DNA from 2 places in the Streptomyces sp. NPDC093109 genome. Region 1 is predicted to be linked to the other one. Evidence: riboswitches for the same ligand, from Rfam matches in the RefSeq annotation. Region 1 holds a riboswitch; the other holds the start of a gene.
The links. Region 1 has a riboswitch for glycine ahead of gcvT (glycine cleavage system aminomethyltransferase GcvT). Riboswitches for the same ligand answer to the same signal wherever they lie in the genome.

Region 1 (5,725 bases):
GATGCGGTTCTCGCCGAGGGCCTCCTCGTCCACGACGAAGCCGCCGCCCACCGAGTAGTACGTCTTCTCCAGCAGCGCCGCGCCGTCGGCGTCGTACGCGGCGACCGTCATGCCGTTCGCGTGGTACGGCAGGGCCTTGCGGCGGTGCAGGACCAGGTCCGTACCGGTGTCGAAGGCGATCTCGTGCATGCCGAGGACGTTCAGCCGCCCGCTGGTGCGGATACGTTCCGCCTCGGCGTCGGCGCTCTCCACGTCCACCGTCCGGGGGGAGTTCCCCGCCAGTCCCAGCAGGACCGCCTTGGGGGTGCCGTGGCCGTGGCCGGTCGCGCCGAGCGAGCCGTACAGCTCGGCCCTGACCGACACGGTGTGCGCGAGCAGGCCCTCGTTCTTCAGCCTGCGGGCGAACATCCGGGCCGCGCGCATCGGGCCGACCGTGTGGGAGCTGGACGGGCCGATGCCGATCGAGAACAGGTCGAAGACCGAAATGGCCACGGGGTGACTCCTTGATGCGGGGGGTGGTGCGGGAGTGAGGTGCGGGAGTGAGCTGTGGAGAAGGCTCTTACGTGGCACCGGGGCACCGCGCCGCTCCGATCGGGAGCCGCACGGTGCCCCGGTGACACCAGGTGTACGGGCTGTACGTGTACGGGTCGTATGGGCCGTACGGGTCGTATGGGTCGTACGGGTCGTGCCGGCTGTACGGGGTGGTTACAGGCCGGGGTACAGCGGGTGCTTCGCGGCCAGCGCGGAGACCCGGCCCGCCAGCGCGTCGCGGTCGAACTCGGGCTTCAGCGCCGCCGCGATGATCTCCGCGACCTCGGTGAAGTCCTCGGCCGTGAAGCCGCGCGTGGCCAGCGCCGGGGTGCCGATGCGCAGGCCCGAGGTGACCATCGGGGGGCGCGGGTCGTTCGGGACGGCGTTCCGGTTGACCGTGATGCCCAGCTCGTGGAGCCGGTCCTCGGCCTGCTGGCCGTCCAGCTCGGAGTTGCGCAGGTCGACCAGGACCAGGTGGACGTCCGTACCGCCGGACAGCACGGAGACGCCGACCTCGGTCACGTCCGGCCGGACCAGCCGCTCGGCGAGGATCCGGGCGCCGTCCAGGGTGCGCTGCTGGCGCTCCTTGAACTCGTCCGTGGCCGCCACCTTGAAGGAGACCGCCTTGCCCGCGATGACATGCTCCAGCGGGCCGCCCTGCTGGCCGGGGAAGACCGCGGAGTTGATCTTCTTCGCCAGTTCCTTGGTGGAGAGGATCACCCCGCCGCGCGGACCGCCGAGCGTCTTGTGCGTGGTCGTGGTCACGACATGGGCATGCGGTACGGGGTTCGGGTGCAGGCCCGCGGCGACCAGACCGGCGAAGTGCGCCATGTCGACCATCAGGTACGCGCCGACCTCGTCCGCGATCCGCCGGAACGCGGCGAAGTCCAGCTGGCGCGGGTATGCCGACCAGCCGGCCACGATCAGCTTCGGACGGGACTCCTTGGCGAGCCGCTCGACCTCGGCCATGTCGACCTGGCCGGTCTCCGCGTCCACGTGGTACGCGACGACGTTGTAGAGCTTCCCGGAGAAGTTGATCTTCATGCCGTGGGTCAGGTGCCCGCCGTGGGCGAGGTTCAGACCCATGATCGTGTCGCCGGGGGAGAGGAGCGCGAACATCGCGGCCGCGTTCGCCTGGGCGCCCGAGTGCGGCTGGACGTTCGCGTGCTCGGCCCCGAAGAGGGCCTTCACCCGGTCGATGGCGATCTGCTCGATCACGTCGACGTGCTCACAGCCACCGTAGTAGCGGCGGCCGGGGTAGCCCTCGGCGTACTTGTTGGTCAGCACGGAGCCCTGCGCCTCCATGACCGCGACCGGAGCGAAGTTCTCCGAGGCGATCATTTCGAGGGTGGACTGCTGACGGTGGAGCTCGGCGTCGACCGCGGCGGCGACGTCCGGGTCCAGCTCGTGGAGCGGGGTGTTGAGAAGCGAAGAGGAAGACATCACAGTCCCTGGGGTGTCAGTTGCCGGAGAACTCTTTGTACTCGTCGGCGGAGAGCAGGTCCTGCGGCTCTCCCTCGACGCGCACCTTGAACAGCCAGCCGCCCTCGTACGGAGCGGAGTTCACCAGCGAAGGATCGTCCACGACGTCCTGGTTCGTCTCGGTGACCTCGCCGGTCACAGGGGAGTACAGATCGCTGACGGACTTGGTGGACTCCAGCTCTCCACACGTCTCGCCCGCGGTCACCTGGTCACCGACCTGGGGGAGCTGGGCGAACACGACATCGCCGAGGGCGTTCGCCGCGTACTCCGTGATGCCGACCGTCGACACGCCGTCCTCGGCGGCCGTCAGCCATTCGTGCTCCTTGCTGTAGCGCAGCTGCTGGGGGTTGCTCATGACCTGAATTCTCCTGTACGCGGGGGTGTGGTGCGGAACAAGCGTCTTACGGAACGAGACACCGGGCCCGGGGCGCGAGGGACACCGGGGCCGGGATACGGGATCACGGCGGGCGGACGGGCACCGGCCCCGTGGGACCGGCCGGTCCTACTTCTGGCGCCGGTAGAACGGCAGCGCCACGACCTCGTACGGCTCGTGCGTGCCCCGGATGTCCACGCCGACGCCCTTCGTGCCGGGCTCGGCGTGCTCGGCGTCGACGTACGCCATGGCGAGCGGCCGGCCCAGGGTCGGCGACGGCGCCCCGGAGGTGACCTCGCCCACAGTCACGCCGTCCGCGACCACCGGGTACCCGGCGCGCGGGACGCGGCGGCCCTCGGCGATCAGGCCGACCAGCTTGCGCGGCGGGGCGCTCGCGGCGCGCTCGGCCGCCGCCTCCAGGGCCGTACGCCCGACGAAGTCGCCGCCGTTGGACGTCTTGCCGAACTTCACGACCCGGCCAAGGCCCGCGTCGAACGGGGTCAGCGCGGTGGACAGCTCGTTCCCGTACAGCGGCATGCCGGCCTCCAGCCGCAGCGTGTCGCGGCAGGACAGCCCGCACGGCACCAGACCGACGCCCGCGCCGGCCTCGGTCAGCGCCTGCCAGAGCCGCTCCGCGTACCGGGGCTCGACGAACAGCTCGAAGCCGTCCTCACCCGTGTAGCCGGTCCGCGCGATGAGGGCCGGCACCCCGGCGACGGTGCCGGGCAGGCCCGCGTAGTACTTGAGCCCGTCCAGATCGGCGTCGGTCACGGCCTTCAGGATGCCGGGCGACTCCGGACCCTGGACGGCCAGCAGCGCGTAGGCGTCGCGGTCGTCCCGTACGTCCGCGTCGAACCCCTCCGAGCGGGCGCTCAGCGTGTCCAGCACCGTCCGGGCGTTGGAGGCGTTGGCGACGACCAGGTACTCGTCCTCGCCGAGGCGGTAGACGATCAGGTCGTCCAGGATCCCGCCGTCCTCGCGGCAGATCATGGTGTAGCGGGCGCGGCCCATGGCGAGCGCGCCGATGTCACCGACCAGCGCGTAGTCGAGGAGATCGGCGGCGGCCGGGCCCGCCACGGTGATCTCGCCCATGTGGGAGAGATCGAAGAGCCCGGCGCGGGTACGGACGGCGTGGTGCTCGTCGCGCTCGCTGCCGTACCGCAGCGGCATGTCCCAGCCCGCGAAGTCGGTCATGGTCGCGCCCAGCGCGCGGTGCACGGCGTCGAGTGCGGTGAGACGGGGGGCATGGCTCATCGGTATGGCTCCCAGGGCATGACAGTGCTGACGGTCCTCCCCATCTGTCATCGGAACCTGAGAGGTTCACCACGGCCACCCGGTGGCGCGCGCGGCGCGGGTACGGGGAGGCCATGACTTGCACCTTGGGTGGAGCCGCTGTCGCGGCCCGCTTTTCAGATCTGCCTCATCCACGCGGTACGGGGCCTGAGAGATTCAAGGGAGGAACTTGCTCCTTCGGCGCCCGGCGCACACGGTGAACCGGGACTCTCCCGCGCGGATTCAAACGGCCGGTATGCAGTTGCGGGCACATCATCGCACGGAGGACGGCCGATCGGGGTGTCCGGGATGTAACTCGTCCGTCCGGGTGAACGGCTCGCGGGACGTTACCTTCTCTTTACGCTTCGTGGGCAAAAGTTCGTGCAGCGGGCACCGGCCGGTCCGGCGAAGCCGACAACCGGTCCGGCGGGGCCGACAGCCGGTCCGGCTGAGCTGACAGGGGGACGGCGATGATGGCGCAGACGACGGGACCGTGCACGGCCGTATGGCTGGAGCAGATCCCTGCCGTACGGGACTTACGCGGCCAGGCCGGGCAGCCCCCGGGCGCCCTGGTCTTCACCGCCGGGGACGTCGTGGTCGTCTCCGGGCTGCCCGGCAGCGGCAAGTCCACCCTGATCCGGCGCACCGCGGGCGGCCGGGGCATCGACTCCCAGGACGTCAGGGACCGCTGGGCGGCCCTCGTCCCGCCCGGACTGCCGTACGCCGTCTACCGTCCGCTCGTCCGGATCGCGCACTACGCGGGCCTGTGGCGGGTGTTGCGCTCCGGCGCGAGCGCCGTCGTCCACGACTGCGGTACGCAGAGCTGGGTCCGGGGGTGGCTGGCCCGCGAGACCCGCCGGCGCGGCCGGCTGCTCCATCTCCTCGTCCTCGACGTCGCCCCGGACGTCGCCCGCGCCGGCCAGCGCGAGCGGGGGCGCGGCGTCTCCCGGTACGCCTTCGCGCGGCACCGCCGCGCGGTCCGCCGGCTGCTCGCCGGCGCGGAGACCGGCCTGCCGCCGGCGGGCTGCGCCTCGGCCGTCCTGCTGGACCGGGAGTCCGCGGGGGCGGTGCGCGCGATCGTCTTCCCGGGGATCGCGGTCCCGGCGCAGGCGATGGTGCAGGCGACGGCGCAGGCCGCGGCACCGGTGGACGGTCCCGCGGTGGCGCGTACGTCGGTCTAAGGTGCTGCCGCAGGGTCAAGGGCGGAGGAAGACAGTGAACACAGCATGGCCGGGCAACGAGTTGGAAGAGGCGCTCGCCGCCTCACTCGGTGTCGACGGAGCGGGCGCACGACTCATAGAGGTGCTCGGACGCAGTGAGGTGTGGGTCCCACTGCCCAACGGCGGGGGGCCCGACAGTACGGCGCTCGATCTGCCCACGATGGATATCGAGGGCGGCGCGTACGTCCCGGTGTTCAGCTCCGCGGCGCAGTTCCGCCAGTGCGTCGGTGAGCACATGGCCTTCACCGTCGCCCCGGCCCGCGACTTCGCCCGCGGCCTGCCGCCGCAGCTCGGCGTCGTGGTCAACCCGGGCGGCGTGGTCGGGATGCCGCTGCCGCCGCTCGCCGTCGCCGAGCTGTGCCGGACGGGCCGCACCCCGCTGGACGGCTCGGCGAGCGGCGGCCGGGTCCGGCTCTTCGAGCCGGACTGGCAGGAGGATCCGGTCGACTTCCTCACCGCGGCGGCGGCCGAGTTCGAGGCGACGGGCGTGGTCGTCTCCGCCCGGCGCGCGCTCGCCAGCGTCGAGGGCGAACCGCCCGTGCTCTTCGTCGGCGTCCAGCTCTCGTCCTGGGAGGGCGCCGAGCGCAACGCGCCGATGGACGCCCTCGGCCGCGCGCTCGGCCGGGTCCAGGTCGGCTGGCCGGTCAGTCTCCTCCTGCTCGACGTGACCCAGGACCCGGTCGCCGACTGGCTGACGTCCAAGGTGCGGCCGTTCTACCAGCGCGGCTGACGCGGTCGGCACGCGGTCCGGATCCGCGGCGGCCGTTTCCCGGGACGGCCGGCGCGGGTACGGTCCCGCGACACGGGTACGGGGGACAGCGGGGAGCGGACCGCGCCCGCCGGCCCG
Region 2 (5,725 bases), on a different contig from region 1:
TGCAGAACATCCGGGCGGCCGTCCAGCATCTGCGGGCCCGGGGCTTCCAGGACCTGGACCGGATGACGCTCATGAGCGACGGCGCGACCGTCCACGAGTGTTCCTCGCCCGACGAGGTCGTGAGCCTGCTCCAGGGCGGGCAGGGAGTCTTCGGGATCGCGGTCGGGGTGGTGTGGCGGGATGTCGAGGCCGCGCTGTCCCAGCTGCACGGGGAGCGCGTCGACACGGGCGAGACGCTGATCGGGCACAATCCGGCCGACGAGCTGGCGCGAAGACGCCGCGACCGGGCCGTCTGACGCGGGCCTCCGGCGGCGCCGGAGAGCCCGTTGTCAGTGGTGTGAGGCAGCATCGGAGAGGTGAGAGCCGCACCGACGATTCTGCATCTCGACATGGACGCGTTCTTCGCCGCCGCAGAGCAGGCGGCGAAGCCGAGCCTGCGCGGAAAACCGGTGGTGGTCGGCGGGCTGGGTCCGCGCGGGGTGGTCTCGACCGCCTCGTACGAGGCCAGGCGGTTCGGGGTGCATTCGGCGATGCCGATGGCGCAGGCGAGACGGCTGGCGCCGAACGCGGCGTATCTGGTGCCGCGCTTCACGGTCTACCGGGAGGTCAGCGACCGGGTGATGGCCCTGCTGCGGGCGCTGTCCCCGCTGGTGGAGCCGCTGAGCCTGGACGAGGCGTTCGTGGACCTGGAGGCGGGCGGCACGGCCCACGACACCGCCTCGGCGCTCGCGGCCGGTGAGCGGCTGCGCGAGGACATCAGGGCGGCCACCGGGCTGGCCGGGTCGGTGGGGCTGGCCGGCTCGAAGATGCTCGCGAAGATCGGCTCCGAGCGGGCCAAGCCCGACGGGCTCGTCCTCATAGAGCCGGGCACGGAGCGTGAGCTGCTGGGGCCCCTGTCCGTACGGACCCTGCCCGGGGTGGGACCCGCCACCGGGGAGCACCTGCGGCGGGCCGGGATGACCACCGTCGCCCATCTGGCCGAGGCGGGCGAGGACGAACTCGTACGGCTGCTGGGGAAGGCGCACGGCGCTTCGCTGTACCGGATGGCGCGGGGGTACGACGACCGGCCCGTGGTGTCCGAGCGCGAGACCAAGTCCGTGTCGGTGGAGGACACCTTCGACGTCGATCTGCACGACCGGGTCCGGGTGCGCGCGGAGGTCGACCGGCTCGCCGAGCGGTGTGTGGAGCGGCTGCGGGCGGCCGGGCACTCGGGGCGCACCGTGGTCCTGAAGGTCCGGCGGTACGACTTCTCGACGTTGACCCGTTCGGAGACGCTGCGCGGGCCCACGGACGATCCAGGGGTGGTGCGGGAGGCCGCCGGGCGGCTGCTGGAGGCGGTGGACACCACCGGCGGGGTACGGCTGCTGGGGGTGGGGGTGACCGGTCTCGCGGACTACACGCAGGAGGACCTGTTCGCGCAGGCGGCCGCCGCGGGCCGCGAGGCTGCCGAGCAGGCCGGCCGGAGCGCCGGGGAGCCGGGCGGCGCGGCGCCGGGGGAGCAGGCGGCCGGGGAGGCGGACGGTGCCGGGGAGACGCCGGTGGCGGCCGTGACGCCGGAGGCACCGGAGCCGACCGAGGACCGGCGGTTCCCGGCCGGGCACGATGTGCGCCACGCCGAGTTCGGGCCGGGCTGGGTGCAGGGCAGCGGGCTGCGGAGAGTGACCGTACGGTTCGAGGAGCCGGGGTCCGCGCCGGGGTGGGTGCGGACGTTCTGGGTCGACGATCCCGATCTGGTGCTCTCCGAGCCGCTGCCCCTGGTGCCGTCCACGGCGTGCGCGCCGGTTCAGTCCTCCTGTCCGGCCAGCCGCCCGAAGTTCCGTTCCGCGTCCCGGTCGGAGAGGGACGCGGGCCGCTCGGGCGGGCCGGGTTCGGGGAGGGCGAGGCCGTAATGGCGGTAGAGCTGGAGCTCCTGGTCGGGCGAGAGATGACGGCCCACCCCGAAGTCGGGCGCGTCCTTGATGAGCGCGCGGTCGAACGGGACCCGCAGCCCGTCGTCGGCCAGGGTGCTGGGGGCGAGGGGGACGAACGCGTCGCGGCTGAACAGGCCGGTGCGTACGGCCGCCCACTCCGGTACGCCGGTGGCGTCGTCGAGATACACCTCGTCCACCGTGCCGAGTCTGTGGCCGTCCCGGTCGAACGCCTTGCGCCCTATCAGGCTGCGCGGATCGATATCGGTCTCCACGGTCCCTCCAACTGGTCGCGGCTGCTCCTGGTGCCCACAGAAGTCCTGGTGCTCACAGAAGTCCTAGTGCCCACAGAAGTGCAGATCCGGGACGGCGGCCACTCGAAAGCCGCCCGAAGAGGGCCGCTGGTAGGCTGGCGAACGGCTGCTGACCCCGTGCGGGAGAGTCCTCCGGAGAGATCTCCGGAGGCGCCGAAGGAGCAACTCCTCCCCGGAATCTCTCAGGCCCCCGTACCGCGCGGACGAGGTCACTCTGGAAAGCAGGTCGGTGCCCGGTGGGCATCCGCCCTCACCGACGGTGAAAGCCGGACCGCCTCGCGGCGGCCCGGTGAAGCTCTCAGGTCAGATGACAGAGGGGGAGGCCGTCCGGGCACCCGCGTCCTGGTGCCCCTCGCAGGTCGTAGCAGACCAGGAGGCCTTCCGTTATGAACGCCCATCGCATTCCGCTCGCCCAGCTGGAGCGAGGCATTCCCTTCGAGCAGCGCCACATAGGCCCCGACGCGGGCGCGCAGGCGAAGATGCTGGCGCAGGTCGGCTACGGCTCGCTCGACGAGCTGACCGCCGCCGCCGTGCCCGACGCGATCAAGAGCGCCGAGGCGCTGCGGCTGCCCGACGCCCGTACGGAGGCCGAGGTACTGGCCGAGCTGCGCGCGCTCGCCGACCGCAACCAGGTGCTGGCGCCGATGATCGGCCTCGGCTACTACGGGACGTTCACCCCGCCGGTGATCCTGCGCAACGTGATGGAGAACCCCGCCTGGTACACGGCGTACACCCCGTACCAGCCGGAGATCTCGCAGGGCCGCCTGGAGGCCCTGCTCAACTTCCAGACCGTGGTGGCCGAGCTGACCGGGCTGCCGACCTCCGGCGCCTCGCTGCTCGACGAGGGCACGGCGGCGGCCGAGGCGATGGCGCTGTCGCGGCGCGTCGGCAAGGTCAAGGGCGGTGTCTTCCTGGTCGACGCCGACAACCTGCCGCAGACCATCGCCGTGATCGAGACCCGCGCCGAGCCCACCGGCGTGGAGGTGGTGGTCGCGGATCTCGGCGAGGGCATCCCGGCGGAGATCGCCGAGCGGGGCGTCTTCGGTGTGCTCCTGCCGTACCCGGGCGCCTCCGGCGATGTCCGGGACCTGCGCGCCGTGATCGAGCGGGCGCACGAGCTGGGCGCGGTCGTCACCGTCGCCGCCGATCTGCTCGCGCTGACCCTGCTCGCCTCCCCCGGCGAACTGGGCGCGGACATCGCCGTCGGCACCACCCAGCGCTTCGGGGTCCCGATGGGCTTCGGCGGACCGCACGCCGGATTCATGGCCGTACGCGAGCAGTTCGCGCGCAGCCTGCCGGGCCGGCTCGTCGGTGTGTCGGTGGACGCCGACGGCAACAAGGCGTACCGGCTGGCGCTCCAGACCCGCGAGCAGCACATCCGGCGCGAGAAGGCCACCAGCAACATCTGCACCGCGCAGGTGCTGCTCGCCGTGATGGCCGGGATGTACGCGGTCTACCACGGTCCTGAGGGGCTGCGGTCCATCGCGCGGCGCACGCACCGGTACGCGGCGCTGCTCGCCGCCGGGCTGCGCGCGGGCGGCGTACGGCTCGCGCACGACACGTACTTCGACACGCTGACCGCGGTGGTGCCCGGCCGGGCCGCCGCCGTCGTGGCCGCCGCCCGCGAGGGCGGGGTCAACCTGCGGCAGGTCGACGCCGACCGGGTCTCCATGGCCTGCGACGAGACCACCGGCCGCGACCAGCTGGCCACGGTGTGGGCCGCGTTCGGCGTCGAGGCCGACGTCGAGGCGCTGGACGCCGGCACGGACGACGCGCTGCCGGGCGCCCTGCTGCGGACCGACGACTATCTGACGCACCCCGTCTTCCACCAGTACCGCTCCGAGACGGCGATGCTGCGCTATCTGCGCCGCCTCGCCGACCGGGACTACGCGCTGGACCGCGGGATGATCCCGCTCGGCTCCTGCACGATGAAGCTGAACGCGACCACCGAGATGGAGCCGGTCACCTGGCCCGAGTTCGGCGCGCTGCACCCGTTCGCCCCGGCGGAGCAGGCGCGGGGCTATCTGACGCTCATCGGGGAGCTGGAGGAGCGGCTCGCCGAGGTCACCGGCTACGACGCGGTCTCCCTCCAGCCCAACGCCGGTTCGCAGGGCGAGCTGGCCGGGCTGCTGGCCGTCCGGGCGTACCACCGGGCCAACGGGGACACCGGGCGTACGGTCTGCCTCATCCCGTCCTCCGCGCACGGCACGAACGCGGCGAGCGCGGTGATGGCAGGGATGAAGGTCGTCGTCGTCAAGACCCGCGAGGACGGCGACGTCGACGTCGAGGATCTGCACGCCAAGATCGACAAGTACGGCGCGGAGCTGGCCGTCCTGATGGTCACCTACCCGTCCACCCACGGGGTGTTCGAGGAGCACATCGGCGACATCTGCGCGGCGGTGCACGACGCGGGCGGCCAGGTGTACGTGGATGGCGCCAACCTCAACGCGCTGGTGGGGCTCGCGAAGCCGGGCAGGTTCGGCTCGGACGTCTCCCATCTGAACCTGCACAAGACGTTCTGCATCCCGCACGGCGGCGGCGGTCCCGGTGTCGGTCCGGTCGGCGTACGGGCCCACCTCGCGCCGTACCTGCCCAACCACCCGCTCCAGCCGGCCGCTGGGCCCGCGACCGGTGTGGGGCCGATCTCGGCCGCTCCCTGGGGCTCGGCCGGCATCCTGCCGATCTCGTGGGCGTACGTACGGCTGATGGGCGGCGCGGGCCTCAAGCGCGCGACGCAGGTCGCCGTGCTCGCCGCGAACTACATCGCCAAGCGGCTGGAGCCGCACTACCCGGTGCTCTACACCGGTCCGAACGGGCTGGTCGCGCACGAGTGCATCGTGGATCTCCGGCCGCTGTCCAAGGCCACCGGCGTCAGCGTCGACGACATCGCGAAGCGGCTGATCGACTACGGCTTCCACGCGCCGACGATGTCGTTCCCGGTGGCGGGCACGCTGATGATCGAACCGACCGAGAGCGAGGATCTCACCGAGATCGACCGCTTCTGCGAGGCGATGATCGCCATTCGTACGGAGATCGAGAAGGTCGCCTCGGGCGAGTGGCCCGCCGACGACAACCCGCTGCGCAACGCCCCGCACACCGCGGCGGCGCTGGGCGGCGAGTGGGAGCACGCGTACACGCGGAACGAGGCGGTCTTCCCCGCCGGTGTCTCCGCCGCGGACAAGTACTGGCCGCCGGTCCGCCGGATCGACGGCGCGTTCGGCGACCGCAACCTGGTCTGCTCCTGCCCGCCGCTGGACGCGTACGACCACTGACCGGAGAGACCGCCGGCCCGAGCGGAAGCGCGTCGGGGCGGAATGTGCGTCGGGGCCGGTGCGGAGGAGGTTCTCCGGGCCGGCCCCAGGTCTTCGGGGTGCGGGCGGTGTCAGGCGGCCGTCACCACGCGCTCGGTACGCTGCGGCCGGTGCGGGGCGATGATCTTCCCGTTCGGCAGCAGTTCACCGGTGTCCTCGAAGACCAGAACGCCATTGCACAGCAGACTCCAGC

Region 2: another riboswitch for glycine. It lies ahead of gcvP (aminomethyl-transferring glycine dehydrogenase); the one in region 1 lies ahead of gcvT (glycine cleavage system aminomethyltransferase GcvT).

Annotation. Positions count from the first base shown of each region.
Region 1 is NZ_JBFBEZ010000056.1:17,796-23,520, reverse strand. Features, by position in the region: gene AB0389_RS33980 (L-serine ammonia-lyase) at 1-492, opposite strand, end outside; gene glyA (serine hydroxymethyltransferase) at 706-1,974, opposite strand; gene gcvH (glycine cleavage system protein GcvH) at 1,991-2,368, opposite strand; gene gcvT (glycine cleavage system aminomethyltransferase GcvT) at 2,516-3,640, opposite strand; glycine riboswitch at 3,806-3,904, opposite strand; gene AB0389_RS33960 (AAA family ATPase) at 4,129-4,839, shown strand; gene AB0389_RS33955 (enhanced serine sensitivity protein SseB C-terminal domain-containing protein) at 4,874-5,608, shown strand.
Region 2 is NZ_JBFBEZ010000036.1:8,452-14,176, forward strand. Features, by position in the region: gene AB0389_RS28460 (MerR family transcriptional regulator) at 1-296, shown strand, start outside; gene AB0389_RS28465 (DNA polymerase IV) at 357-1,889, shown strand; gene AB0389_RS28470 (PRC-barrel domain-containing protein) at 1,784-2,182, opposite strand; glycine riboswitch at 2,332-2,429, shown strand; gene gcvP (aminomethyl-transferring glycine dehydrogenase) at 2,608-5,493, shown strand; gene AB0389_RS28480 (DUF5999 family protein) at 5,604-5,725, opposite strand, start outside.